DNA from 2 places in the Microbacterium sp. NPDC076911 genome. Region 1 is predicted to be linked to the other one. Evidence: predicted binding sites of a transcription regulator. Region 1 holds the regulator's gene; the other holds the start of a gene.
The links. Region 1 encodes LexA, which represses DNA repair genes until DNA is damaged. Its sites were predicted from a motif close to TCGAACANNTGTTCGA; they were not measured.
Positions count from the first base shown of each region.

Region 2: the regulator LexA is predicted to act here: its motif matches at 6,518-6,533, upstream of AB0O81_RS13195 (DUF222 domain-containing protein).

Region 1 is NZ_JBFBMP010000002.1:24,666-39,783, reverse strand. Features, by position in the region: gene recA (recombinase RecA) at 246-1,298, shown strand; gene AB0O81_RS02650 (regulatory protein RecX) at 1,301-1,909, shown strand; gene miaB (tRNA (N6-isopentenyl adenosine(37)-C2)-methylthiotransferase MiaB) at 2,008-3,558, shown strand; gene miaA (tRNA (adenosine(37)-N6)-dimethylallyltransferase MiaA) at 3,555-4,514, shown strand; gene dapF (diaminopimelate epimerase) at 4,578-5,447, shown strand; gene AB0O81_RS02630 (methyltransferase) at 5,455-6,096, opposite strand; gene hflX (GTPase HflX) at 6,181-7,698, shown strand; gene AB0O81_RS02620 (prolyl oligopeptidase family serine peptidase) at 7,711-9,639, opposite strand; gene AB0O81_RS02615 (methylenetetrahydrofolate reductase) at 9,873-10,811, shown strand; gene AB0O81_RS02610 (hypothetical protein) at 10,875-12,335, opposite strand; gene lexA (transcriptional repressor LexA) at 12,381-13,061, opposite strand; gene AB0O81_RS02600 (LysM peptidoglycan-binding domain-containing protein) at 13,345-13,737, shown strand; gene AB0O81_RS02595 (histidinol-phosphate transaminase) at 13,760-14,845, shown strand; gene hisB (imidazoleglycerol-phosphate dehydratase HisB) at 14,842-15,118, shown strand, end outside.
Region 2 is NZ_JBFBMP010000009.1:17,637-32,754, forward strand. Features, by position in the region: gene AB0O81_RS13165 (hypothetical protein) at 1-339, shown strand, start outside; gene AB0O81_RS13170 (response regulator) at 682-1,047, opposite strand; gene AB0O81_RS13175 (ATP-binding protein) at 1,140-3,143, shown strand; gene AB0O81_RS13180 (hypothetical protein) at 3,140-3,718, opposite strand; gene AB0O81_RS13185 (alpha/beta fold hydrolase) at 3,715-4,578, opposite strand; gene AB0O81_RS13190 (thiamine pyrophosphate-requiring protein) at 4,575-6,392, opposite strand; gene AB0O81_RS13195 (DUF222 domain-containing protein) at 6,544-7,893, shown strand; gene AB0O81_RS13200 (hypothetical protein) at 8,225-11,287, shown strand; gene AB0O81_RS13205 (Rrf2 family transcriptional regulator) at 11,505-11,981, shown strand; gene AB0O81_RS13210 (sulfite exporter TauE/SafE family protein) at 12,107-13,027, shown strand; gene AB0O81_RS13215 (hypothetical protein) at 13,093-13,998, shown strand; gene AB0O81_RS13220 (VanZ family protein) at 14,000-14,644, opposite strand; gene AB0O81_RS13225 (DUF4012 domain-containing protein) at 14,820-15,118, shown strand, end outside.

The DNA.
Region 1 (15,118 bases):
GAATACAGAGGATGCTGCGAGCGGCGTGTCGTCGAATATCTGTTCGATGCGCGCGTAGGCTCCTCCACAGAAGGTGACGGTGAAATGTCATCCACTGCGACGGACGTGGCGACGATGAATGTCGGAGGCCACCCCTAGCGTGAATGACGTCACATCGACACCTCATGCCTTGCCGCAGCATCCGTCTTATGAAGACAGATCGCGGCAGCCTACAGGCGACGGATCTCATACCTAAGGAGCACGCTATGCCCTCACCCGCTGACCGCGAAAAGGCCCTCGACTCGGCCCTCGCACAGATCGACCGGCAGTTCGGAAAGGGATCGGTGATGCGCCTTGGCAGTGACGAGCGTGCTCCGGTCGAAGTCATCCCCACCGGCTCAGTAGCACTCGATGTCGCTCTTGGCGTGGGCGGCTTGCCCCGCGGCCGCATCATCGAGATCTATGGTCCTGAGTCTTCCGGTAAAACAACGCTGACGCTCCACGCAATCGCGAATGCCCAGAAGGCCGGCGGTATCGCGGCGTTCATCGATGCAGAGCACGCCCTCGACCCTGACTATGCGCAAAAGCTTGGCGTTGACATTGACGCGTTGCTGGTTTCGCAACCTGATACCGGAGAGCAGGCGCTTGAGATCGCCGACATGCTCGTGCGTTCTGGCGCCATTGACCTCATCGTGATCGACTCCGTGGCCGCGCTGGTGCCCAAGGCTGAGATCGAGGGTGAGATGGGTGACACCCACGTCGGGCTTCAGGCCCGCCTGATGTCGCAGGCCTTGCGCAAGCTCACCGGTGGCCTCAGCCAGACGAACACCACGATGATTTTCATCAATCAGCTGCGTGAAAAGATTGGTGTGTTCTTCGGGTCACCTGAAACCACCGCTGGTGGTAAAGCCCTCAAGTTCTACGCCTCGGTGCGTCTCGACATTCGCCGAATCGAAACGTTGAAAGACGGCACCGATGCGGTCGGAAACCGAACTCGCGTCAAGGTCGTCAAGAACAAGATGGCTCCACCGTTCAAACAGGCTGAGTTCGACATTCTCTACGGAGTCGGTATCTCCCGCGAGGGAAGCCTCATTGACTTCGGTGTTGAGCACGGCCTCGTGAAGAAGTCTGGTGCGTGGTACACCTACGACGGCGAACAGCTGGGTCAGGGTAAAGAGAACGCGCGCAACTTCCTTCTTAAAAACCCCGATATTGCCGCTGACATCGAGGGCAAGATCAAGGTGAAGATGGGAATCGGGCAGTCCAAAGAAGTCGAAGGCTCAAAGGCTGATGAGCTGGCGGCACGACGCCCGGCCTGATCATGGTGCGTTTTGTTGATGGCGGGGGCGGCGATGCAGCTATCGCTGATGAGGATCTCGCCCCTGTCATCGAGCTCTTCCCCGGTTCGCAGCCCTCGCCGGTTGACACACCCAGCGAAAGCGCGGCGTGTGAAGCGGCAGAGAACCAGCTGCTACGAAAGCTGCGATCGCGATCTCTCTCAGTTTCTGAAGCACGTGGGGTCCTTCGCGACCACGAACTCAGCGATCACCACGTTGAAGAGCTGATTGAGAAGTTCGAGAGGCTTAGCTACCTCGACGACGCTGCGCTTGCCGAGCACCTCGTGTACATGGGTGCCGAGCGCAAGGGTCAGGGGCGCGGCGCCATTGCTCAGACTCTGAGCAAGAGAGGCATCGCCCGCGACGTTGCCGAAGAGGTGCTGGGTGCGCTCGGCGACGACGAGGCTGAGCGAGCGCTGGAGTTCGCTCGAAGCCGCGCGTCGCGAATGTCATCTCTCGAGAACGATGTTGCCCTGCGAAGGTTGCACGGTCAATTGGCTAGGCGAGGGTTCGGCGGCCACATCGCGATGACAGCGGCCCGCACGGCATTGGAAGAGGTACGCCGCACCTCCTCAGGCGTTCGATTCAGCTAGCCAGTCCGCCTCATTCGGCTCCGTTCCGCGACGGAAAGCCGCTACCCGTCGCGGGCATCAGCCGGTACACACTCTCGGCTCGTAGAATGGCATACATCATGTCGACCCCATCAAGTTCCCCGACGTTGATCGCGCCCTCCGAGGCAGCTGTCGGCGTCGATGGCCGAACCCGCACTTATGAAGTGCGCACCTTCGGTTGCCAGATGAATGTCCACGACTCCGAGCGGCTTTCCGGCTCGCTCGACAGCGCTGGCTATGTGCGGGCGGATCCAGGCGTCGAGGCAGACGTCATCGTGATCAACACCTGTGCAGTGCGCGATAACGCCGCGGGCAAGCTCTACGGGACGCTTGGGCACTTGAAGTCGCGCAAAGACAAGCACGAGGGCATGCAGATCGCCGTCGGTGGCTGTATGGCGCAGATGGACAAAGACGCTGTGCAGACGAAAGCGCCGTGGGTTGATGTGGTCTTCGGGACCCACAACATGGGTTCGCTGCCGAGTCTGCTTGAACGCGCCCGTCATAACGGCGAGGCCGAGTTCGAGATTCTCGAGTCGCTCGAGGTGTTCCCCTCGACCCTCCCTACCAAGCGTGAGAGCGTCTACAGCGGTTGGGTATCGATATCTGTTGGATGCAACAACACCTGCACTTTCTGCATCGTGCCCAGCTTGCGAGGAAAAGAGAAGGATCGCCGTCCCGGCGACATTCTCAATGAGACCCGCCTGCTTGTCGAAGACGGCGCTACCGAAGTGACGCTGCTCGGGCAGAACGTCAACTCTTACGGAGTCGAGTTCGGTGACCGCCTGGCTTTCGGCAAGCTCCTCCGTGCGGCAGGAGCCATTGAGGGGCTCGAGCGCATTCGTTTCACGAGCCCGCATCCTGCGGCTTTCACAGACGATGTGATCGACGCCATGGCAGAGACACCGGCCGTTATGCCTCAGTTGCACATGCCGTTGCAGTCCGGCAGTGATCGGATTCTCAAGGCGATGCGTCGCTCGTACCGTAGCGACAAGTTTCTTGGCATCCTTGACCGGGTGCGTGCGCAGATGCCTGACGCGGCGATTACCACCGACATCATCGTCGGCTTTCCCGGCGAAACCGAAGAAGACTTCAACGAGACCATGCGGGTCGTCGAAGCCGCACGCTTCACAAGCGCGTTCACCTTCCAATACTCGATTCGTGAAGGCACTCCAGCAGCGACAATGCCCGACCAGGTTCCGAAAGAGGTCGTGCAAGAGCGCTATGAGCGGTTGCTGGCGTTGCAGGACCGGATCTCCACAGAAGAGAATCAAAAGCAGGTCGGCCGCGAAGTGCGAGTGCTTGTCTCGACGTCAGATGGCAAGAAAGATGCGGCAACGCACCGCCTCACCGGTCGTGCCGAAGACAACAGACTCGTGCACTTCGAGCTGCCTGAGGGATCGGAGCGTCCACGACCCGGCGACGTTGTTACCGTCGTCGTGACGCATGCTGCGCCGTACCATCTGCTCGCAGATTCGCCGGACGGAGCGCCGCTGCGTATTCGCCGTACACGCTCCGGTGATGCGTGGGATCGCACCCAGGTCGAGTCCTGCGGTGTGCCGTCTTCTGCACCTGCTGAGGCAACGCCACGCGCGGTGTCGCTCGGTCTTCCGTCGCTGCGCGTCGGAGAGTGAGCGGCGCGCAAACGGGTCCTGGCGATCCCCGAGCCGCCTCAGCGGCAGTGTGGGGGGTTGTCGGTGCTACGGGCACGGGCAAGACCGCTCTATCTCTTGAGCTCGCTGAAGCCCTCGCGCGGACCGGCCGGCCGGCCGAGATCCTCAACGCTGATGCAATGCAGCTGTACCGCGGAATGAACATCGGTACCGCAAAACTCCCGCCTCACGAGCGCCGTGGAATCGCGCACCATCTGTTCGAATCGCTCGACGTCACCGAAGACGCGGCCGTTGCCTGGTACCAGCCGACGGCACGAGAAGTAATCGCCGATATCCATGCGCGAGGTGCGGACGCGATTCTGGTCGGCGGCTCGGGACTCTACGTGTCTAGCGTCATCTTCGACTTCCAGTTCCCGCCTCACGACGAAGCTCTACGAGCACAGCTTGAAGCCGAGTTGACTGCGCAAGGTCCAGGGGTGCTTTTTGCAAGGCTGCGCGCGGCCGATCCTGTGACGGCAGCGCGCATTGATCCTAAGAATGGTCGTCGCGTTGTCCGCGCACTCGAGGTACTGGCTCAGGGCTCTACGACACACGGGGCCTCCCTTCCCGAGGCCCCGGTGCTCTGGCATGAGCACACGCGTCTTGTCGGCGTCGCGGTGCCGCGCGACGAGCTAGTTCCGCGCCTCGACGCTCGAGTCGAGGCAATGTGGCAAGACGGGATTCTCGATGAGGTGACGAAGCTGCGCGAGCAGGGCCTTGAGCAGGGTGTGACGGCGCGCCGCGCCATCGGCTACGCGCAGGCTCTTGCACAGTTGCAGGGCGAACTTACCCAGGCCGAAGCGATTGCGCAGACGCAGACTCTCACGCGTCGCTATGCCCGCCGCCAGGTGTCATGGTTCAAGCGGTACTCACAGCTGCAATGGGTCGCGCCTGGCTACCCAGTGCAACAGCTGCTCGATGACGCCTCATACGCGTAATCTCACGAGATTGCAGGCTCTCATGCGCCCGGCGATTGTCGCGTGACTGCCTAGACTTGGGTCATGCCATCCATCGCGTTTACCAAAGGTCACGGCACCGGCAACGATTTCGTCATCGTCTCCGACCCTGACGGTCAATTGTCGCTGAGCGACGACCAGATTGCGGTGTTGTGCGACCGCCGTTTCGGAATCGGCGCCGACGGCATTCTGCGAGTAGTCAGATCTAGCGCAACCGATGATGGCGCGACGTCGGCAGCATCCGGAGCCGAATGGTTCATGGACTACCGCAACGCCGACGGATCCAAGGCAGAGATGTGCGGCAATGGCATCCGAGTGTTTGTGCACTACCTGGTGCAGGCAGGGCTCGTGACCCTCGGCACGGAACCGCTCGACATCGGCACGCGCTCCGGTATTAAAGCCGTCACGCGCGCGGACAACGGCTATGAGGTCGACTTGGGCGCGTGGACGGTAGACACCGCTGACGTGCTCGTGCGCGTTCGCGGTGGAGGAGCACCCCGCCCCGGGTTGGGCATTGACGTCGGAAACCCTCACGTCGTGGTGGCGCTGCCCGACGAAGAAGAACTCGCGGGCCTTGACCTTGCGGCGCAGCCGCAGATGCATCCACAGCCCTCGCACGGCGCGAACATCGAGTTCGTGGTGCCCGGCGACCCGCTGGTGCACAACGGTGTGGCCTCGATCACGATGCGCGTCTTCGAACGTGGCGTCGGGGAAACTCTGAGCTGTGGCACTGGGGTGGCAGCAGCCGCTCTCGCGGTGCGACATTGGGCGGGCCCGGCGGCGCCCGACCACTGGAGTGTCAAGGTTCCTGGCGGAACCCTTGGCGTTCGCATGTCTTACGTTGGAAGCGAGCAGCACGTGCTGCTCTCGGGGCCGGCAACCCTGGTGTACTCGGGGGAAGTCGCACTTGCCTAGCGATTGGCTAGGGCAGCGGAATTGGTTCGCTCACCGGGGAACCGTGGTGTCTCACTTTCAGCACTCTGAAGCCTTTGGCCGTCGACGAGCGGTGCACGCTGAAGCCGGTTTCGAACGTGGCGGCGAGCCAGCGCTGTAGCGAGTCTGAGCCGAGATTCCGCTGTACCACTAGCCACGCATCCGAGCGCTCTTCCAACCGTGGGATCCATCGCTGCAGAAGGGCGTGCAGTTCGTTCTTTCCCACACGGATGGGCGGGTTCGAGCGGATAGTGCGAAAGAGCACATCGTCGGGAACATCGTCGGGCAGTACGGCGTTCACATTCGATAGGCCGAGTTCCTCGGCATTCTGACGAACCAGATCGAGGGCACGCTCATTCACGTCTACTGCCCACACGGTGGCGTGTGGCGCTTGCATTGCGAGCGTCAGCGAGATGGGCCCCCAGCCGCACCCGAGATCGAGCAGATTGCCCCCGGGCGGGGGCGGTGGCGTGTGGGAGAGCAATACCGCCGTACCGGTATCAATGTGGTCGGGACTGAAGATTCCCCCGGCTGTGGTCACGGCAACCTCGTGACCGTCAAGAGTCACGTTGATGCGGCGAAGTTTCTCAGCACTGCCGGGTGACGCGCTGAAGTAGTGGTCACTGCCCATGGCTTCAGATCGTAGCGGAGGTAACGCTCAGTGCGGGAGGCTAGAGTTACGGATGCTTCTGGAGAGGCACAACGAAAGGAACCCATGACCGATACCACCGCGCCGACAGGCACCGACGACACCAGTATCGATCCGGTGGACCGAGTGCTGGCACGTGCCGAGGCGCGGTCCGGTGTGCGAGTGTTCGGTGGGGCGCAGGCTCTCCAAGACGATGCCACGGTCGGTCATACCTCCAACGACGGCGATCAGTGGGATCGAGAAGAACGGGCCGCACTCCGTCGCATCCCTGGCCTTTCCACGGAACTCGAAGATGTCACTGAGGTGGAATACCGCCAGCTTCGCCTCGAAAATGTGGTTCTCGTCGGCGTGCATCCCCAAGGCGAGCAAGAAGACGCCGAGAACTCGCTGCGTGAGCTGGCGGCACTGGCAGAGACAGCCGGGGCAGTGGTGCTCGATGCGGTGCTTCAACGTCGCCCTCACCCCGATCCTGCGACTTATATCGGCAGCGGCAAGGCTGAAGAGCTGCGAGGCATCGTCGCGGCGGTAGGAGCCGACACGGTCATTGCCGACACCGAACTAGCGCCCAGCCAGCGGCGCGCGCTTGAAGACGTGGTGAAGGTCAAGGTGATCGATCGCACCACGGTCATTCTCGACATTTTCAGCCAGCACGCGAAGAGCCGTGAGGGTAAAGCTCAGGTCGAGCTGGCGCAGCTTGAGTATTTGCTTCCGCGCCTGCGCGGCTGGGGTGACTCGATGAGCCGTCAGGCCGGTGGACAGGTCGGCGCCGGCGGCGCCGGTATGGGCTCCCGCGGCCCGGGTGAGACCAAGATCGAGCTCGATCGCCGTCGCATTCGAACGAAGATGGCGCAACTGCGTCGTCAAATCCGTGACTTCGCACCGGCTCGCGACGCCAAGCGTGCTGAACGCAAGCGCAACACGATCCCCTCGGTGGCGATCGCTGGCTACACCAACGCCGGTAAATCCAGCTTGCTCAACCGCCTGACCAGCGCGGGTGTCTTGGTGGAGAACGCGCTGTTCGCAACTCTGGATGCAACAGTGCGGCGCTCGATCACGGCAGACGGGCGCATCTTTACCCTCACTGACACGGTGGGATTCGTTCGCAATTTGCCGCACCAATTGGTGGAAGCCTTTCGTTCGACCCTCGAAGAAGTGGGCGCATCCGACGTCATTGTGCACGTCGTCGACGGGTCGCATCCCGACCCTGCTGCTCAACTCGCCACTGTGCGCGATGTGATCGGCGACGTCGGCGCACGCGACCTTCCCGAGCTCGTCGTATTCAACAAGGCAGACCTGATCGACGAAGACACACGGCTCGTTCTGCGCGGGCTGGAGCCGAAATCAGTCTTTGTGTCCTCGCGTTCTGGCGAGGGAATCGATGATCTGCGCGCCGCCATCGAAGCTGCGCTTCCACTGCCCGCCGTCGAACTGAATGTTCTTGTTCCGTACGACAGAGGAGATTTGGTGTCGGCCATTCATGAGCATGGCATGATTCTCGACCAGCGCCACGAAGAGACTGGCACCGCGATTCACGCACGCGTCGGAAGCCATCTTGCTGCGCGGCTCGCAGAATTCGTGCACTAGACCGCGCCGACGCTAGTTGAGTTCGATCGGCGCGACATCAGGCGGCACGAAGTCGAAGACGGCACCGAGAAAAGCGATTTCGGCTTCGAGCGTGGCGACAATGGTCTCCGCGCGCCGGAAGCCGTGGCCCTCGCCCTCGAATGCGAGGTAGGCGTGTGCAACACCCGCGCCGGCGAGCGCATCGCGCACCGCTTCGGATTGCGAAGGTGGCACTACAAGGTCGTCCAGTCCCTGCTCGATCAACAGGGGCGTCGTGAACTCGTCAAGGTGTGACAGCGGCGATCGATCAATGTACAGCTGCTCAGCCTCCGGCAGGGGCCCGACCATGCTGTCGAGGTAGCGGGCTTCAAAGTCGTGGGTATCTTCTGCGAGACGGCGAAGGTCGGCGACACCGTAGCGGCTGATCCCCGCGCCGAAAACGTCGGATTGTGCGAGCGCGCACAGCACCGTCCATCCGCCCGCGGATCCGCCCGCGATCGCGAGGCGCCGCGGATCGGCGATGTCGGCCTCGGCGAGTCCTTGAGCTGCCACGATTACATCTTCCACGTCTACGACGCCCCACTGCCCGAGCAATCGTTCTCGATACACGCGCCCATAGCCTGTCGAACCGCCGTAGTTCACGTCGAGCACGCCGATTCCACGGCTGGTGAGGTAGGCGATCTTTCCGGATGCTGCGCCGCCCACGTGACTTGTTGGACCGCCGTGAACGAACACGACATATGGTGGGCGCTCGTTCGCTGGCGCGTGCACATTGGGGTTCGTCGGGGGGTAATCGAATGAGTACACCGGGCCGCGCGCGCCCTCGACGACGAATGGGCGCGCGCGTGGCATCCATTGTTCGCCCCAGGTAGGGGCACTCCCAGCGACCCGCGCGGCTCGTGCTGGCTGATCGATGTCGACGCGCCAGATTGCCGCGCTGCCATCTGCGGCTACCGTCGAGATCAGCACCTCGCTGCCACGGGTTGCTTCAATGACAGTGTTGGCCATGACATCGACTGGCAGCGCAGTCGCGGTGCCATCAGTGTCGATCACCGCTACCTCGTCGCTGCCGTTGGTTCTGATGGCCACGATGCGGCCATCAGCCAGCACCCCGAACCATCGAAGCCCGAGCACCCACAATCCGCCGCCCGTGTCGGCATTCGCCGGTGCGAGAGCGCGTGGAGCGGTGCCCGGTAGCGCAGCAGACACTCGCATGAGGTTCCAGCGGCCTGATTCGTCGTCGGTGTATGTGAGTTCCGACGGAGAAGTCCACACCGGTTGTAGCGGCGCGCTGCCGTTGCCGCCTGCAACCATGATGTAGTCATCGAGGCCTGCGCTCAGGGGCTTTAGCCGCAACTGGGTTTCGTCCCACGGCATGTGGGGGTGGTCCCACGCGACCCACGCCAGCATTGTGCCGTCTGGCGACAGCGCGGGTTGCGCAACGAACGTGCTGCGGCTCGCGAGTACGGTGACAGTGCTGCCGTCGCGGGCAGGCGAAGCATCCATTGAGATCTCTACGATGTCGCGCAGCGGAGTGGGCGAATCACCGTGCGTTTCGCGGATCGCCAACAAGCGACCGTGCTGCATGCTCAGCCCGCCGAAGCGATAGCCTCCCGACTCCGGGGTGAGAGCCTGAGGTTCGCTGCCGGGTTCTACGAGCCAGACACGTTGATCCGTCTTCTCCACGAACACGAGAACGCCCTCATTGCTCGTAGCCCAGGCGCCTCCGCCGTACTCGTGCACGCTCGAGCGAGCATTCCATGGTGCGGCGAGCATCGATTCTGGGGGAGCGGCCGCCCTTTGCCGCATCACCGTCGTCCGTCCGCCTTCAGCCGCCACAGACTGCCCCCACCACACGTCCTCGCCCACGAATTGCGCGCCTTCGAGTCGCGGAGATGCCGTAGAGACAGATGCTGCGGTGAGCGGAGACGGCCAAGTGCCGTAGGGGAGCGAGGTGGTCACCCTTCCACGGTAGGCGAAAGCGAAACACGGTGACACATGTGGCGACGCGTATTGCCCCTTCCGGTACCGTGGAACCATCGTCGCCCGACGTTTTCTCTCATGGAACACCGACGGCAATGGAGCGACAGCCGAGCCCGGCACCCGCCTGCGATGACACAGCTTTTCGGGTTTGGCCCGGGTATGTGTCCGCGGCCGTCCGGCCCGAATTCGTCCTTCGACCCGAAGATCACACGATGTCAATCGACCTGAGTGCACCACCTGTGCCGATCTCTTTTGAGGTGTACCCGCCCCGTTCCGAGGCAGCGTGGCCACATCTTCATCAGACGATCCAGCGCCTGGCGACGGTGAATCCACGTTTCATCTCGGTTACCTATGGCGCCGGAGGCACGACGGGTGGGCGTTCGCTCGAACTATTGACGCACATCCTCAATGAGACCAATGTGGAGCCGCTTGCCCATCTGACCTGCGTGGGCAGCACATACGAGACGACTAACGCGCTGATTCGTGAATTTCTTGATGCGGGAATCGGGAGCTTTCTCGCGTTGCGGGGTGACCCGCCGCCTGGCGTCAGCGAAGACGACCAATTCTTGGGAGACCTAGAAAGCGCAGCGCAGCTTGTGCAGCTGATCGATCGGGTGCAGGCGGAACGTACCCCTTATCGTGAAGAACCTGTCCCTGGAGTGCCTGGTGCAGCGCGAGTAGCGCGTCGCGAAAGCGTAGACATCGCTGTTGCAGCATTCCCCAACGGGCACCCACGCTCGCGCTACGCCAGTGAACACATCGATGCTCTCCTCGCCAAGCAGGCAGCAGGCGCGACCCTCGCTATTACGCAACTGTTCTTTCACGCCGATGACTACCTCGCTTTCGTGCAACGTTCGAGAGCTGCTGGCGTCACCATTCCGATCCTGCCGGGCGTCATGCCGGTCACCTCACCGGCTCGGTTGCGCCGCACCATCGAGCTAAGCGGCGAACCGATGCCCGCTGAGCTGTCCGTTGCGCTTGAGGTTGAACCGACCGTCGAAGGACAGAAGCAGATCGGGATCGCACATGCATCGGCTCTCGTGCGCGAGGTGCTTGCCGGTGGCGCACCCGGGATTCATCTTTACGCGTTCAACAATCACGACACGGTGCTCGCTGTGCTCCGCGATGCCGGCGTGACTACAGATAGCTGAGCTAACACGAAAGGGGTGGATGCCGCAGCGACGAAGCTGCGGCATCCACCCCTTTTCGATGTGTTACGAGAGTTTCTGCGTTTCTGCGTTGCTTGGCGTCGCAGCCACCAGGTCTGCATCTGGTGCCACTGCGTCGTCGAGGACGAGAGTGTCGCCTGCTCCGCCTGGATCGTCGAGGTCACTCTGCGGTGAGGCTGCCACATCATCGGGAGTCCGCTGTACCAGCGTCGCGGCGAGCCAGGCAACGAGTGCGAGCACCACCACCAACAGGATGTCGCCGATGGAGAGAGGCCGCAACGCGAACACGAGCAACACAGCGAGTACGAGGATGATGGCGCGCACCAGTAGGCGCTGCTGGAACATCCACTCGCCGAATCGACCGGTGTTCAGACCGTTGCGCTGCAGCGAACCACGGGCAGCGGTTGAGAGCGTCCCACTGAAAGCGCGGGCTCGTGCGGCGTGGCGCGATCGACCGGCCAGCCAACCCGAGACTGCGATAACGACGCCGAGGAAGGCGAGCACCACAGCCGTGTCTTGCATAGCGCCAACCACGGCGTAGAAGATTGTGCTCAGCGTGTCGGTGGGAATGCCCAGAGCCGAGGCGTTGATACCGAGCACGGCATTTGCGCCTGCGAATCCCGCTGCGAGAAGTCCAGAGCCGATCGCTATTGCGATGCCGGTGCCCAGTACCGCGACAGAGCGACGGCGGGCAAGCGCAATGCCGATGGCGAAGAGAGCGAGGCAGACCACCGGCAGCCACCAGCCCACCGCGACGGCAATGGCATATATGGTGCCTACCAGCACCAGTGCGTCACTTTGCACGATATCGATTGAGGTTGAAATTGCGGGAATCAAACTGGCGACGCCGATTCCCTGCTCGACCATCTGCGACTTGAGCTCTTCAACGATAGGACCGAGCTGAATGGCGAGGGTGCCATCATTGGCGATTGTGACGATGCCATCCGTATCGTCCGCGGTGGCAGTCGCTATCAGCGCCCGGTGGCTAGCCACCAAAGCGGTACGCCAGACACTGGCAAACGCGTCTGACTCGACGGCCTTAGTCACACCAGTTTCAATCAGGCTCTGGACGCCGGATGCCGCGGGAGCTCGAAGCAGATTCAGCGCGGTGAGCGCGGCGGGAGGCAGATCAAGCGTTGCGATCCCGTCGAACAAGCTGTCGGTGTAGGTCTCGACGTCGATGGAGGCATCGATGGCGGTGACCGCCTCATCGATGATCAGAGCCTGCACACCGGGGTCATCAGCGAGCGGCGCGAAGGTGGCGACGAAGGCATCTTCGCTGACGAGCTCAACACGCGCCCAACTGGCAACGACCGAAACCGGCACCATGAAGCCGGCGAGGATGATGCAGAAGGCCGATAGTGCTGCGCGCCACCACCCCGCTCGCGACTTCGCGGGCGTCGACCGCACCGTGGCAGCAGGTTCTGGTGATGCTGTTTTGAGTGCTGCGTTCTCTTGTCGCAGCTCCTCTAGCTCAGCGCGTAGCTTCTCGACCTCTGTTGCCATGGCATGCCCCCTAAAATCTTGGTGCCGCCAGACTAGTGGAGGGGGTCAGACGGCGCGTAACACCGCAACTACTTTGCCGAGAACGACGGCATCGTCGCCCAGGATCGGTTCGAACGCAGAATTGCGCGGCAACAGCCAGGTGTGGCCATCTCGCTGGCGAAACGTCTTGACCGTTGCCTCTTCATCGAGCATTGCGGCAACAATATCGCCGTTGTCGGCCACGTTCTGCGAACGCACGACTACCCAGTCGCCGTCGCAGATTGCTGCGTCAATCATTGAGTCGCCCGAAACCTTGAGCATGAAGAGGTCGCCCTTCCCGACGAGTTGACGGGGGAGCGGGAAAATCTCCTCGACGTGCTGTTCGGCGGTAATTGGCACGCCTGCGGCGATGCGGCCGACCAGAGGAACCATCGCAGCGTCGCCGACAGCGGGTGCACTGTCGGCGGGATTCTCTGTGGCGGTGCCGGGAAGATCGATAAGGACCTCCATCGCGCGAGTCTTTCCAGCGTCGCGTCGCAGGTATCCGCTCAACTCCAGCTGGTTGAGCTGGTGAGTGACGCTAGAGAGCGACTTCAAGCCGACGGCATCTCCAATCTCACGCATGCTCGGCGGATACCCGTTGCGAGCGATCGCACGCTGGATGACCTCGAGGATCGCCATCTGCTTGTCGCTGAGGTTCTTGCGCCGCCGCGTTTGCGGCTTATCGCGCCCACTCGCATCGCTCATCTTCGGCTCCTGTCTGGTTTCTCCGGCAGCTCTGACCAGCATCGGTCTTCGAATGTCGGAGGGTCATGGTGGGGTTCTCCTATCGAAACCGTATCCGGATTCTTCTCTCGAACGTACAAGCGAACGCGCGTGTCGCGTTCGAGACTCGCAAATCAGAAACGGCACTTGACACCCAATTACATCGAAGATACGTTCGGAATATAGATTCCCATCATGACCAGATAGTCGATTCGCCAAAGCGAATCTTCGATCAGTCGAATCTTCCGAGTCGAGGAGACCAGCCATGACCACCATCGGCATCACAGCCTTTTCGCCGGCGGCATCGCTATCAGCGCAGCGAACGTCGAGTCAGTCCACCAAGCTGCGGCTGACAGCGCGTGGCAGGCGCGTGTTCGCTGCCATAGCGGCGTTGCCGCTCGTGATCGCATTGAGCATCGCGGCCATCAGTGGAGGAGCTGCAATGGCGTCTCGGGATTCTGGTGTGGCATCGGTGTCCTACGAAACCGTGACAGTGGGATCAGGAGACTCGCTCTGGTCCATTGCTGAAGAGGTGGCCCCTGCAGCAGACCCGCGCGATGTGGTTGATGCCATAGTGCGGTTGAATGCCCTCGACAGCGCCAATGTTCTTGTTGGACAGCGACTGGCCGTGCCTGCCGAGTATTCATCTGGCTCCTAGGCGTACGCCCTACGATGGGCCAGTGAGTGTACGACTGGAAGATCTCCCCCTCCGCGATGATTTACGCGGGCTGACGCCCTATGGAGCGCCGCAGGCACCATTGCCGATAGCGCTGAACGTCAACGAAAACACCCATCCTGTGCCGCAAGAAGTGGCTGACGACATCATGGATTCGATCGCATTGGCACTGCGGGAAGTGAATCGTTATCCGGATCGCGATTTCGTCGCGTTGAGAGAGGGGTTCGCGGACTATCTCGGTCACGGACTCACAGCTGACAACATTTGGGCGGCGAATGGCTCCAACGAGGTGTTGCAACACGTCCTTCAAGCCTTTGCGGGTCCGGGGCGAAAGGCATTTGGCTTCGCGCCGACGTACTCGATGTATCCGCTGCTCAGCCAAGGCGTCGGGGCAACGTGGATCGCCGGCAGGCGAGAGCCTGACTATTCGATTTCGGCGGTCGACGCCGCCGCTCAGGTGCGAGAGGCGCAACCTGACGTCGTCTTCCTCTGTTCGCCGAACAATCCCACGGGCACACCGGTCAGCCTCGATGTGATCGAAGCGGTGTATGAGGCGGCCACCGGCATGGTCGTGGTCGACGAGGCGTATCACGAGTTCGCGCCGCAACAGGAGCGTTCAGCGCTTACGTTGCTTCCTGGTCGCGAGCGACTTATCGTCTCGCGCACCATGAGCAAAGCGTTCGCTTTTGCCGGTGCGCGGGTGGGTTATCTCGCCGCTGACTCTGCTGTTGTTGACGCGTTGCGGCTGGTTCGGCTGCCGTACCACTTGAGCGCGCTCACTCAGGCAGCCGCAAGCGCTGCGCTTCGTCATGCACCGACGATGCTGCAGATGGTCGACGACATCGTTGCGCAGCGAGATCGAATTTCGGCAACGATCGAGGCGCTCGGGTATCGCCCGTACGAATCGTGGTCGAACTTCGTACTGTTCGGCGACGTCGACGACCCGGCAAAGTTGTGGCAGCAGTTGTTCGATCGTGGTGTTTTGATTCGAGACATCGGGATTCCGCACCACCTGAGAGTCTCCGCTGGCACCGAAGAAGAGACCACCGCGTTCCTGGACGCGCTGGCGTCGATAGGATCAGCGTCATGACCGAAGCTACTTCCCTCGCCGCGCGCACTGCGTCTATCCGGCGTTCCACGAGCGAGTCATCTGTTGAGCTCGAACTCAACCTAGACGGGAGTGGCCGTAGTCATATCGACACGACAGTTCCCTTCTTCGACCACATGTTGACGGCGTTCGCCAAGCACTCGCTGACCGATCTCACGGTGCGCGCGTCCGGTGACACTGACATCGACGCACACCACACCGTGGAAGACATTTCGATCGTGCTCGGTCAAGCAATTCGCCAGGCACTCGGCGACA
Region 2 (15,118 bases), on a different contig from region 1:
AACAATTTCGAACTGCTCTCCCTGATCCACGTCACCGCGTCAGGCATCGCTACCGTCGGGCTGTGCCTCGCGCTCGTTGCCTCATTGGGAGTGTTCTTCGCGCTCGCCGCTGACCGCCCCGACCGACTCGTCGGACCCGCTGGACTTCTCTTTCTTGCCGTGCTCGGCGCCACCGTCGGCGGCGCTGCCCAAGAGTGGTGGCAGCTCATCACCGCTGTTCTAGCCGGTGGCATCGCCATCGTCGCGGGGCTGATCGTCGCCCGCCTGCTCCGCACACGCCAGCAGCCCGACACACCCCAGACGTCAGTCGATCGCATCCCGCTCGCCTCCTGGCAGTAGCGAGAGCCCCAGGCGCGAGTGATCGTTCGTGGGATTCGTAGGATGCTGACGTCGCTGAGCGCGTCGAAACTGACGATGTGGCCGCTGATGCCACTCCGGCCTCCGACGCAGCCCCAGCGCCCTACAGCACCCCGTACCGTGCTTCCTACGCGGCGCCCTACACCGCGCCGGATAGCTCCTCGCCGCGCGCGACCTTCTTGAGCTCATCACTGACGAGACCGAGGCACGCATACTCATCGACGTCGACCGCCTGACCGCCCTCATCACGCTGAGCGGCAATGCCGTCACCGGCAGCGCCGTCGACGGCGCGGTATTTCTGGTGGGACTGGGCTAAGTGCGAGTTCAGGCCGCGATGAGCGATGCGACTCGTGCGGCGAGCGCACGCGGCGAAAACGGCTTTGTGACGTAATCGTCGGCGCCAGCATCCATCGCTCTTTGGCGATCGGTCTCTTCAGCGCGCGCAGTCAGCATGAGAATCTTGGTGTGCGCGTACCGCTCAGTGGCGCGCAATTCAAGGCACACTTCAAGCCCGTTCTTGCGCGGCATCATCCAGTCAAGAATGATCAGGTCGGGCAACCGCTCGGCAGCCGCTTGCAGACCGAATTCGCCGTCTACGGCTACGGCCACGTCGTGGCCCGAAAGAGACAGCTTCATCTGGATGAGCCCTGCAACATCAGGGTCATCCTCCACAACGAGAATGGCAGCCATCTAGGTCCTTACCTCGGGGAGAGTGAGTAGCGTAAGCATACGGCGTTATATACGTTTTGCGACAGTTGCCACTCGCAGACTACGGTCGCATCATGCAACCGCTCTTGCCGGCGCATCGTCTTGATGGCGGCGAAGACCCTGGATTGATCACCTCACGGTGGGTCTGGGTGGGCGTAGCACTCGCCATTTTCGGCTTGGCTACACTCGGCGTTTATCTGCGCCCGCAGGGCACCAATGTTGCGGTGTGGTGGCCCGCTGCCGGCTTCTCGGCGGCGTTCGTTCTGGCCAATCCAAAGAGCCGACGGTGGGGCGCGGTTGCGCTCGTATTCGTGTCGACATTGCTGGCCAATATGGTCGGCGGGCGCGACATCGACATCTCTCTCGTCTTCGCCTTCGGCAACGCGATCGAAGCCGGAGTATTCGTCTTTGTGCTCGAATTCGGGCGCCGCCGGTTCGTCTTGCGCACCGTTTCTGACGCCTTCCGCTTCATCGTCGCGGCAATCATCGGCGGATGCACGCTCGGAGTATGCGCCGGGCTCGCGGTGATGACCTTCGACGGCGGATCCTTCTTCACCAGCGGCCTAAACGCAGCAATGTCGCATGCTGCGGCGGTCATGATGATCGCACCGTTTGCTGTGCTACCGCCGCGCACCAGCGATAGAGCCCCGTGGGGCGAAGTGGTGTTGCAGTCGATACTGCTGGTGCTGTCGATCGTGATCGTTTTCGGCGCCGAGAACCAACTGCCCATCGCCTTCGTGCCGTTGGCGTTTTTGGCGTGGGGCGCGTTCCGCTTTCCCGCGGCAATTGCCATCGCCCAGGTTCTGGCGACGTCGATAGCCGTCATTCTGATCAGTGTCGCCGGGTACGGACCCTTCGCCGACGACTCGCTGCATCCTGACGAGCAGGCGGCCGTCATCGTGACGTTCTTGCTCGTGCTTGCCGCGTTCACCCTGCTGTTGACGGGTGGACGCACCGAAGTGATCCTGGCCAGCCGCACTGCTCAAAACGCGTCGCAGTTGCTGTCGTCTGGTTTCGTCGACGCGCAGGTCGCCCTGGTGCTCGTCGAAGTCGTCGAGGGCGAGTGGATAGTGCGCTGGACAAACCGCGCCGCAGAAACGGCGATCGCCAACGAGATCGGCGACGATCGTCGATGGCAAGGAGAGCTGGCCCGACAGGCAAAGTCGGCACTCGACTGTGGTGACGTGGTGTCGTTCCAACGCGTCGACACCCGCGAAACTATCAACGTCGTCGCGAACGCCGTCGAGGGCGATCGCTACCGCGTCGCGGTGCAGATCGTTGACGTCAGCGAAGCGGTGCGAGTCGCCGACGAACAGCTTGCCGCCGAGCGTGACCGAAGCGCGGTGCTGGCGGCCAAGGTCGAACTTGAACGACAGCGCGAAGACTTCGTCGCGACCACCGGCCACGAGCTTCGCACCCCCATCGTGAGCGTTGCGGGCTATACCGAGATGCTGCAAGATTCGACCGAACTGCCCCACACCGAGCGTGAATGGGTCAACATCATCGCTCGCAACGCCGACCGGCTCATCGAGCTGGTCGAGGGGCTGCTCTCGCTCAGTCGAGCAGAAAAGGCTCCCTACGAGACGGGTATCAGCGAACAAGTGCCAGTCGCTGAGGTTGTCGAAGAGGTGGTGCGCATGCAGGCCCCCCTCGCTGCCAAGCGCGGCGTCGTGATTCAGGTCGACGACCTCAACGGAACAGTCATGACTGTTCGCACCGACCTTGTCCGCGCGATCGACAACCTGGTGTCGAACGGGATCAAGTTCACTCCCAGCGGCGGACGGGTCACGATCGAATCTCACACGAACGATGCGGCGACGGTAATCACGGTCGCTGATACCGGTTCGGGGATTCCAGCCGAATCGCTAGCGCACGTGTTTGAACGGTTCTACCGGGCGCCCGATGCCGAGCGCAACAACACTCCCGGCACCGGACTCGGGCTCGCCATCACCTCAGAGCTCGTGCACCGCAACGGCGGAACGGTTTCTCTCGCATCACCCGAGGGCGGCGGAACGATCGCGACCGTACGCTTTCCAACCCGCGCGAACACGACCACGATCGACGTGATTCAGGCCTAGCTCCACCAGCCGAAGATCAGGCTCACCGGTGCGAGCACCGCAATGGCGCCGAGCGCGGTGCCGACAATGGGCAGCGTCTTCGAGACTGCGAGGTGCGCTTTGGCCAGCGCGATGATGCCGAGGATGAGGGCGATGAGTCCAAGCACGGCGACGAACGGCAACACCACGATCATCAGCCACAGCACAACGACCATGCCCGGAATCAGCGAGATCAGCACGAGCACCACGGCGGGCAACAGGGCGACGGCACCGATGATGACGGACGCCAGCCCCAACGCCGAGTGCCGTTTAGGTGTCGGCTGAAGCACCGCGAGCGGTGACTGTGACGGAACGTCTGCGGGTGACTGTGACCCTGTCGGTGTCGGTGACTGCTGGGGCGCGGCGGAGGCTGGAGTACCGGGCTGCGCTGCCGCGGGCTGCGGCTCGGGGGACTCCGGCGCCGCGGGCTGCGGCTCGGCGGAAGGCTCATGCCGCGCCGCCGTCGGCTGCGGCTCCAGGGCTGGCTCGGAGGTGGGCTCGGGGGCTGGCGCATCGGCGCCGTGCGGAGGGGTGGATCCAGGCGCAGAAGTGGTCATGCGGTGATCGTAGCGGAGCGTGCCTTTCGACGGTTGCTACCCCGTATCGAACGCGGCACGTCACCGTGTTGCGGAGCGACGTGCGCAAGAATCTTGCGCCAGTGCGTCGCGATCGCAAGCCCCGCGCCCTCGGCGCGCACGGTGCGAGCGTTCAGCAGTCGGCTGCGATACCAGCGCCCGTCGATGTCGGCGCTCACCTCGGGGTGATCCTCGCCATACACGAGCAGCGTCTCCGCGCGCACACGGTCGAGCCGTTTCAACCAGTCACGGTCAGCGAAGGCGAGCTGATCACCACGAACTCCGGCATCGCCCTGCCGCGCGGCGAGTTTCAGCATCCGCTCGACACGATCGCTCGCCGCAAGCCACCCCGGCTCACGCTCTGAAATTCCCAGCATCGACGGTGTGAACGGAGCATCAGCGGCCACCTCATCAGGAAAATGCTCGGGCGCGGGCGTATCGATCACGACCGCTTGATCGACAAGCTCAGGATGCTGCGCCGCAAGCGCGAGCGCCACCAGACCGCCCGCGCCCCAGCCCACCACTCCGACCGCGCCGTATTCGACGCCCTCGAGCATCATCGCCTGACGCTCAACGCCGCGCAGATAGCTCGCAACATCGTCGGCGTGCCGCCAGAACGAGGCATCAGCGTCGCGACGCCACGGGTCGCTCGCGCCATATCCCGGTCGTTCCGGCGCGATGACGCGCACGCCCCACTGGGTCGTGACGAGTGGGTCGGGGTCGAACTCGCTGGCGCCCGGCGAAGGGTGGCACAGCAGCACCAGCCGTCGAGCAATGGGGTCGCCAAGATCCGACAGCCCCAGCGCGCGACCGTCGCGCAGCGTGATCTGCCGAGCAGTCATCGGTCGCCGATGTGCAGCGCGCCCTTGACCCGCTCTGCTGTCTGTGTGGCGAGAGCTTCGGCCGAGTCGCGGATGACGTCAACCGCCGACGGGTCGCCCTTCAGCAACGCCAGGTCGGTGTTTTTCGCGAACTCCGCCGTGATGTGGGGCGGCAACGGCGGAACGTTCTTGCTGACGTAGGCGTCGATGAGCGTGACGCCGCGGTGCGCGAGGGCCGCTTCGACCGCCGGGGCGGCTTCGTCGTCACTCGTGACGCGAATGCCCTGAAACCCGACGAGCTCCGCCCAGCCGGCATAGTCGACCGACTCGACGTTCTGCGAGCCCTCCCACAGCGGGTTGGCGTCTTCGGTTCGCATCTCCCACGACACCTGAGCCAGGTCGTCGTTGTGCAGCACGACGATGATGAGCTGCGGCGACTGCCACTGCTGCATGTACTTCTTGATGGTGATCAGTTCGTTCATGCCGAGCATCTGAAACGCACCATCGCCGATCGTGCAGACCACGGTGCGGTCAGAGTAGGCGAACTTCGCGGCGAGCGCGTAGGGCATTGCCGCCATCATCGTGGCGAGGCGGCCCGAAAGGTCACCGCGCATGCCGTCGCGCAGTCGAATGTGGTGGCCATACCAATCGGCGGAAGTTCCTGCGTCGGCCGTGACAATGGCGCCGTGCGGCAGGCGCTCATTGAGCTCGTGGAACACGCGCCGCGGATTCACCCCGTCGGAGTAATCGACCATCGCCTGCGCCTGCATCTCGCGCACCCATCCGGCCATTTCTTCAGCGACCTTCTGCTGCCACGACAGGTCGGTCTTCTCGGTGAGCTGGGGGATCACTGCGCGCAGGGTCGAGGCGACGTCACCCCAGAGGTTGAGCTCTGTCGGATACCGGGTTCCCAGATGCTCGGGCCGCAGATCAACCTGCACGGCGCGGGCCTGACCGGTCTCGGGCATGAACTCCCCGTAGGGGTAGTTGGTGCCGAGCATCACGAGGGTGTCGCAACGCTGCATTTGGTGCAGGCTCGGAAGCGAGCCAAGCAGACCGAGTTGCTGAGTGTGATGGGCGACATCAGAGCTGATCACGTCTTTGCCCCGAAGAGCGGTGATGATGCCGGCGCCCGACAGTCGGGCCGCCTCGAGCACCTCTTCGGTAGCGCCCTGCGCACCCGCCCCCACGAAGAACGTCACACGCTCACCCTCGTTGATGAGCTTTGCCATGCGCGCAATGTCGTCTGCGGGTGGCGTGATCTCAATCGACGCGGGCTTCGCGCTCGACCGCGATACCCAGTGCTCGGGTTGCGGAGCCTCGGCGGGCAGAGCCTGCACGTCATGGGGCAGCACAATAACCGTCGGCTGGCGCCGCGCGATAGCGGTGCGAAACGCAGTGTCGACCACCACCTGCGCTTGCTGCGGAGTGGTCACCGTCTGCACGTAGGCGGCAACGTCGGCGAACACCCGCTCGAGGTTGTTCTCTTGCAGAGTGGCGGTGCCCATCGAGGCGAGGCCCTGCTGGCCGACGATGGCCACGACCGGTTGGTTGTCCATCTGCGCGTCGTAGAGCCCATTGATGAGATGGAACGCCCCGGGGCTAGACGTGGCAATGCACACCCCCACCTCTCCGGTGAACTTGGCGTGCGCGGTGGCCATAAGCGAGCAGAGCTCTTCGTGGGTGGGGCGAATGTACTCCAACCCCTCCCCTGCTTTCTCGGCGCGGCCCAGGGCGCCGTCGAACTCTCCGATGCCATCGCCGGGGTAACCGAAGACCCGCGAGACACCCCATTCCTGCACTCGATCGATGATGAAGTCGCTGACTGTAGGCATGCGTCTAGTCAAGGCCGATTTGAGACCGATTCCAAGGCACTTGACACTGCGTTGAGGCGCGCTACCCTCCCCACGGCGCAGGTTCCTGGCGTTGTCCACAGCGAGGTCTTCGATCAGGCCGAGTGTCGTACGTATGTACTAATCTTTTGTTATGTCGATCGATGGTTCGATTCCCTCTCCCGAAGACGCCGAGCGCGCTGCGGATGGAGTCGATGAGGTCGTCGAGTTCGCCCGACAGATCACGCAGATCGCGGCATCTCAGCTCGAAGCACTCGAGAAAATGCACCAGTTTTCATTGGCGGATGCTGCGCGCCACGGCCGCGAACTTACTGACGTCGTCGAGCGAGGCATTCGTCTTGAACTAGCCGCCGCATTGCGGGTCACCGAGACTGCGGCCAGCAATCTGTTGCGGCTCGCCGATGCGGTTGTCGTACGCTATCCGGCGGTGCTCGCCTCGATGCGCGCATCGCGAATGACACAGCAGCACGCCGAGATTCTGGTTGATGCCGTGGACAAAGCGGAACCCGAGTTGCGCGCCGATCTGCTGCCGCGGGCTATCATTCTCGCCGAGGCGGAACCCGTCGGAACGTTTCGCCGCAAGGTACACCGCCTCGTCGAGGTTGCACGGTCGGTGACGTTGCCACAGCGACACGAAGAAGCCCTTGAACAGCGGCGCGCATATGTGACACCCGCCGATGACGGCATGGCGTGGCTGGGCATTCTGGCTCCTGCCGTTGAGATTCACGCGGCATACAACCGTGCGACTGCCATGGCGAAGGCGATGCTCGAGGCAGACCGCGAGCGCGAGTGTCGGGGCGAGCGCGAGAGCGAGAGCGAGAACCGCGGCGAGGGCGAGGGCGAGGGCGAGAGGCGCACCCTCGACCAGTTGCGGTCCGACGTACTGTGCGACCTGCTCATTGACGGCGAGGCCATAGACAGCCCAGCGGTTACGCGGGGCATTCGCGCGAATGTGACGGTGACCGTGCCCGCGCTGGCGTTACTGGTCGACGATGAAGACGCTCGCGCCGCAGCCGAGCTCGCACCCGCCGAAGTCGAGGGCATCGGGCCGATCCCGCTCAATCGGGCGAAGCAGCTGTGTGGTGGAGAGAGTGGGTGGATGCGGGTGCTCACCCACCCAGAGACCGGAATGGTTCTCTCGGTGGGGCGAGATCAATACCGACCTCCAGCCTCGTTGAGACGGTTGGTCAGGTGGCGAGCCGACAGGTGCATGGCGCCGGGATGCGGACTCACCGCCGCCCGATGCGAAATCGACCATACGGTCGCATGGGAAGACGGCGGCGGCACCTCGCTCGACAATCTGAGTCCGATCTGCCGTGGACATCATCGCGTCAAGCATCACGGCGGCTGGACGGTAACCCAGATCGCCGACAGCGGCGGCGCACTGCAATGGACTTCGCCGACCGGGCGGCAATACGACGTCTATCCCGAGCGCCGCGTGGTGGCATTTCGGCCAAGTGATGGCGGCACGGCGCCGTTCTGAGCGTGAAGCAGGCGCACAACAGACACAGCGCGGTGACAGATTCGCGCAGTGGCGCACCCACCTGGGCGTCAACTCACTCCTCGAAATCCTGTGGGACCAGCCCAAACTTTCGAGACGTGTCGGCGTCGCCACGGAAAGCGCATCCCACCCGAAATCTGCCTCGAATTTCTGAGTCGTTGCGAAACGTTTCAAGTTTGTTTCCACTCGCCTTGAGAACCATTTGTCTCGCTAACTTTGACGAGCCAGCGAAGGCTCACCGCCGCTGGCATTGGGCGGACGAGACGCAGGTCAGCATCACCTCCCCCGCCCACCCTCCCTCCCCAGGAGAACTGTGTTTCGCACGCGAATAACCAAAGCGGTACTTGCCGCTGCCGCCTGTACGACCGTTGCATCCATGTTTGTCGCGCTGCCCGCATCCGCGGCAGATGCCGGCGTCGTGGCTGAAGGCGACGACTGGACGATCACCGAAGTCGCGGGTGGCTACGAAGTAGTCAAAACACTCGACGAGCCCCTTGAGATCACGGCAGACGTTCCCACCCTGTGGGCCGATGACCTTGACCTGGGCTTTGCCACCGAGTCGCTCGACGGCATGACGCTGTCGGCGACCACCGCCGACCCTGAGGTCGTCGACACCGACGATGTGCTGCAAGGCTGGGCTGGCCAGGGCAACCCGAGCGAATCGATCGAGGTTGAGGTCGACTCGTTCGCGATGAAGTCGCTGCTGGCTCCGCTTGCCGCTGAGGTACCCGAGTTGACCGCAGACCCCAGCGCGATGGGTGACTACGCCGTAGAGCGTCTCGACTATGACCTGGGCGACGAAGCGATCGAGCTTTCTGGCTTCGACCGTCTGGGTGAAATGCGCGCCGCCGTGTTCATGCCCGAGGGTGCCACTGGTGCGCTGCCCGTGGTTGTTTTCCTCCACGGCCGCCACACTTCGTGCACCAACGGCACGCGCAACCCGCTCGCCTGGCCCTGTGGTGAAGACCAAGACGAGGTTCCCAGCTACCTCGGCTACAACGACGCGGCAGAGATCCTCGCAAGCCAGGGCTACGCGGTTGTCTCCGTTTCGGCCAACGCGGTCAACGCGCTTGACGGTTCGCTCTCTGACGACACCGGCGCGCTTGCACGTGCCCAGCTCGTCATCGACCACCTCGACCTGTTGCGTGACGCAAACGCCGGCACCTACGTCTCACCCGACGACGCCATCGTTCCCGTCTCTGCATCACTCGCCGGTCGTCTCGACCTCGACAACGTGGGCCTCATGGGCCACTCACGCGGTGGCGAAGGAATCATGCGCGCAGCTGTGCTGAACGCTGAGCAAGACGAGCCCTTCGGCATCAACTCCGTGCTGCCGATCGCACCGACCTCATACAGCCGCATCGCGGTTCCCGGAGTCATCACCGCGACTCTTCTCCCCTACTGCGATGGCGACGTCGAAGACCAGATGGGCCAGAAGTACATCAACGACTCGCGTCACTCGTACGACGACGACGTGCTTCGTTCATCAGTACTGATCATGGGCACCAACCACAACTACTTCAACACGATCTGGACCCCGGACCTGTACCCGTACGCGACCAGCGATGACTGGCGCAGCTACGACCGCGAGCAGACTGACGCGACCTGTGGCTCGACCGTCTCAGAAACTCGTTTGGATGCTGCAGAGCAGTACGCAGTGGGCAACGCCTACATGGCTGCGTTCTTCCGCCTCACCCTGGGTGGCGCTGACGAATTCCTGCCGATGTTCGATGGCACCGACGCAAAGCCGGCTGACCTTGACTTCGCTGACATCCGCGTGAGCGCGACCCAGCCAGCATCCACTCGCTTCGACATCGACAACTTCGATGTGCCGGGAACGACCTATGACCTGCGCGGCAGTGGCACCTACGTCACCTGTGAAGGCATCTCGTCAACCCCGGTTCCCGGAGTGCTGCCTTACTGCATCAACGAGCTCGGCTTCGCACAGGCTCCTGACTGGGGCAACGCGGGCAGCGTGTCACGTACGTCGTCTAACCCCAAGACGCCGGGTGTGCCGTCGACCACCGCAATGCATTTCACCTACACCAGCTCGTCGAGCCCGGCAGAGCTCGGTGTGACCGTGCCCGGTGGTTCGGTTGATGCAACCGCATTCGAGAACCTCTCGCTGCGCATCTCACCCGACGAGACTGTCGCTACGAGCACCGAGATCACGATCCAGCTGATCGATGGTTCCGGCGCTACGGCTTCGGTTGTTGCTTCAGAGTACGGCGACGCACTCACGGTGCTTCCGGGCAGCGGCAACCCGCTGCGCAAGGTGCTGCTGCAGCAGATCACGATTCCCGTCGGCGACTTCACCGGCATCGACCTCACCGACGTTCGTCAGGTGCGCTTCATCGCTCCTGACGAAGACGGTGGCGTCATGCTGAGCGACCTGGCTCTGCTTGAGCCCGCGAGCATCGGAACCGCTGAAGTATCGACACGACCGGTCGTCTCAGTCGGCGACGTGATCGTCGATGAGGGCAGCGGCCCGTCAACGCTGCAGGTGCCGATCTACCTGTCGCGCCCCGCAGAAGAGACCTCGACCATGTACTTCAGCGCCGTCAGCTTTGCCTCGGCGAAGATTGCCGGTGTCGTGCAGAAGGTCACCTTCGCTCCGGGCGAGACCTGCACCGCGGTTGAAGTTCCCTACACGGGTGACACCGAAGAGAGCAGCAGCGCGACCACGAACTACACGGCGAACGTGGCAACCACCGCTGGTGGCGTCACAATCGGCGACTCGTTCGCATGGATCACGCTTCGCGAAGATGACGGCGTCACCGACGGCACTCCGGTGCCCGAGGTTGGCGTGCAGGGCGACCCCTGCCTCGAAGCGACCGGTGCACCGGGCACGCTGACCGTCAGCCCCGCTTCGGCAGCTCCCGGCGACACCGTCACGGTGACCGGCAGCGGCTTCCGCACCGGCGAGTCGGTGTCGTTGACGATGTACTCCGACCCGGTTGACCTGGGTTCGGTTGTCTCGAACGACGGCTCGGTGTCATTCACCGCAGTTGTTCCCGCTGACGCCGAACTTGGCGAGCACGAGTTCGTGGCAGCAGGTTACGGCTCAGGCTCTGAATCGACGTCTGCGTTCACCGTGGCAGTCGAAGACACCGTTGACCCCGGCAACGGCGGAACCGATGGCGGCACGGGCACTGACTCAGGAACTGACTCAGGTTCGAGCACCGATTCAGGTTCGACCGACAGCGACACTGACGGCGCGACCGCGTCGGATGGTTCGTCGGTAACTTCGCTCCCCGTAACCGGTCTTGACACCGGCATCGTGATGGGCTGGGCAGCACTTGCCTCGATCCTGATCGCTGTCGGCGTCGGCGCACTGATGATTCGTCGTCAGCGTGCCAGCCACAATGTCGGCTAGCGCACCTCCCCAGAGCTAGCCGCCTCCCCAGAGAACGTCCCGTCCCCGAGCAATCGGGGGCGGGACGTTCGTTTTGCGTCGGCGGCCCCTTCAGACATGACAGGGCAAGCCCGCAACTCTCGAACCATTCTTCTGCGCGCTTGTTCGCAGAATAGTGTTTGTAGAGATCACGCGGAACGCACAGCCGTGCCGACGTGGACCCCACCGGAAGGACCCCATGCGCATCTCTGCTCGAGCTGACTATGCGGTGCGCGCGGCAGTGTTTCTCGCGCGCGCCTCGCTTGACGAGCACGCGTCGGGCGAGCGTATGTCTGGCGAGCGCATCGCGAGCGAGCAGGGCATTCCCGCGAGCTTTCTTGAGGGCATCTTGTCGGCACTGCGCAAAGCGGGCATCGTCGAGAGTCGGCGCGGAGCGGGCGGCGGTTACCGGCTGGCCTCGCCCGCCGACGAGATCTCGGTGGCTGACGTCATTCGCGCCGTCGAGGGCCCTCTGGTTTTCGTGCGCGACGAACGTCCGAGTGAGCTCGAGTATCCCGCCGCCGACAGCGACCTGGTGACGCTGTGGGTAGCGCTGCGCGCGAGCGTGCGCCGCGTGCTCGATGACACCTCGCTCGAGCAACTCGCGACAGGAGAGTTGCCCGCAGAAGTTCGCGCCCTTGCCGACGATCCCTCGTCGTGGATCAGCGGGCGCTGAACACGTGAACGGGGCTACGCGCCCCGACAGCAACAGCGACACATTCCGACACGTTTATTGCGGCATCCCATCGACTCTGATTGATTACCTACCAATCCAGTCGGAATTAGCCGGAATAGGTCGTCATGCACACTCTCGTTCTCCTCGCCCTGGTGGGCCTCGGCGCGCAACTCGTCGACGGAGCACTCGGCATGGCCTACGGCGTCACTTCGACAACGCTGCTTCTGGCAATCGGCGCCAACCCGGCTGCGGCGAGCGCATCGGTGCACCTTGCCGAGATCGGCACCACCCTGGCCTCCGGGGTCTCACACTGGCGCTTCGGCAATGTCGATTGGAAGGTTGTGCTGCGCATCGGCATCCCCGGGGCGGTCGGCGCCTTTGTGGGAGCAACCGTGCTGTCGAACCTGTCGACAGACGCCGCTCGACCGCTCATGAGCCTGATCCTGCTGAGCCTGGGAATCTACATCCTGATCCGGTTCACGTTTCGCTCGCTTCCGCGGGTCGACCGCTCGAAGCCGCTGCGGCTGCGCTTTCTCGCTCCGATTGGCCTGGCCGGTGGGTTTCTCGACGCCACCGGAGGCGGCGGGTGGGGCCCGGTCGGCACCCCGGCACTGCTCGCGAGCGGGCGCATCGAGCCCCGCAAAGTCATCGGCTCGATCGACACGAGCGAGTTTCTCGTCTCGGTTGCCGCGAGCATCGGCTTTTTGCTCGCGCTCGGCACCCAGGGCTTCGACTTCGCCTGGGTCGCTGCTCTGCTGATCGGAGGGGTGATCGCGGCACCGATCGCCGCCTGGCTCGTGCGCAAACTGCCTCCGCGTCTGCTTGGCTCGCTGGTCGGGGGAATCATCATCTTCACGAACGTGCGCACCCTATTGATCGTTCTCGACGCCCCCGGTTTCGTGACGGTGTGGATGCTGAGCCTCATCGCCGTGATCTGGGCTGCCGCCGTCGTCATTTCGTGGCGGGCCTGGCGCCGTGAACAGGCGTGCGTAGCCGCCGACGCCCGATCACTCGAGACGGATGCTGCGCCGATCCGTCAGGCCTGACACGCCGATCTACCACACCTGAAAAAGAGCGCCGACGCATGCCCGCGGGGGTCTAACGTAGCCGCATGGCAACTGCGACTCCCACCACGTCGCTGATGCGCACCTACCGATACCTGCGCATCGGCATCGCGGGCACGATCATCGCTTTGTTCGTCTCGGTGGGCATCTCAGCGACACAGGTCGGCCTGCTGCCGTCGCTCAGCAACTACTACTTCACGCCCGCGCGCGACGCCTTCGTCGGCGCATTGATCGCGGCATCCCTCGCCCTATTCGCCCTCTCGGGGCGCGGTGTTGAACGGGCACTGCTCGACGCCGCCGCGCTGTTCGCGCCGCTGATCGCCTTCATTCCGACCACCCTCGGTCCGGGAAACATTGCGCGAATCGTCGTGCCGTGCCAGTTCCGCTGCTTTCCTCCGGAATATGAAGCCATCGCCGCCGCCGGGGTCATCACCTACCTGGTGATGGGTGTGCTGATTGTGATTCTGGTGCTGATCCTCGCGCGCCGACGGCAAGTGTCGCTGGGGGCTGTGTCGGTCTCGCTGACGTTCGCGATCATCGTGCTCGTGACGCTCGCCGTCGGGTGGATCTTCTTTCGTGACTTCGTGCTCGATCAAGGCCACGCCATTGCGACGGTCGCATTCTTCTCGCTGTTCGCCGCCGTGGCCGTCCGCGGCGCGTTTCCGAGACTCGGTGCGCCGCCGCGGCGCAGGTTCAAAGCCGCGTACATTCTGATCGCATTCACTCTGATTCTTGTTCTCGGCGTGTACGTATACGCCGAGCTGAACGGCTATGTGGAGCGCATCGACTTTCCGGTGGCGCTGATCGCCGAGACCGTCGCCCTCGCGCTGTTCGGCGCGTTCTGGATCGTGCAGTGCGTCGAGCTGTGGGACGAACCTGACCCCGCCGCTTCGCGCGTGCACTCCCAGCCCGAGCCCCAGCCCCAGCATCGCGGCCGGCCCGACGAGGCGTAGCTCAGCTTCGGGCGTCGTTTCTGCGCCGCACCAGCAGCACGATCGCCAGCCCCACGGCTGCCCCGAGGGTGTTCGCGATGATGTCGAGGCCGCTCGGTGTGCGCTGGGCAAGCAGCAGCGCCTGCACCGATTCGATGACAACTGTCACGGCGAGCGCCACAACAACGACCAGCCACGGGCGACGCGTCAACAGCATCGCCCCTAGCGCGCCGAGGGGAACAAACAGAGCGATGTTCGCGGTGAACTCGATCAGGTTGTAGCTCAACCACGGAATCGCGGCGCTGATCGTGCGCAGCAGGCCCGCCGCGTTGCGATCGACGGGCGTCGGCCAAAACGCGATGAGCGCGAGAAGCACCCCGTAGGCGACGAGCCACGCTCGCGGGTCACGGATCACATCGCGGCGCTCGCGAACGAGCGCACGTACGCGAGCAGGAAGGGTTGAACTCTGCGGTGCCCGCGGGCGCCACTCGGGCGCCACGGCGAGAGGCGGGCGCGGGGGAACCAAGATGTAGCCGGGCGGCGGCGGCGGGGGGCCACCAGCCAGGTCAAGTGTTGATTGTGGTGCCGAGTCGACCGCGGGCGCAGCAGTGACGGGTGCCGCAGCATCCATCGCCTGTGCTGCGATCGTGATCGATTGTTCCTGCACCAAAGCCGTCCTTCGCCCTCCCCTGGGGCGCTGCGACACTGCCGCGCATGTTGATGTGAGTGTACTCCGCGGTCCACCAGCAGACACACGGCTATTCTCGATAGCCTTGCTGAGACTGACGTACTGTGAGGTGGCTGCGCTTTGGAGCCCCACGCCTGAGCTCCCCCACGGATAGATGACTAACTCAACTGCTTCTTCGATCGCTGGCCGCACCTTCGCCTGGGTGCTCGGCGGCGTTCTTATCGCCGCTGTCGCCATGACCGCATGGGTTGGCGTTCGCGGTGTGCTCGCCTACAGCCACCTGAGCAATGTGCAGCAAGCGGCTGGTTCAGTCAGCAGCGACCTCAGCGATCCGGCGGCAGCAACGGCCGCGATCGATGACATCTCGGTAGACACGCGTGCCGCTGAGTCGTTGACCTCAGACCCGATTTGGCAGCTCGCCGAGACGCTGCCGTGGGTGGGGCCACAGCTTCA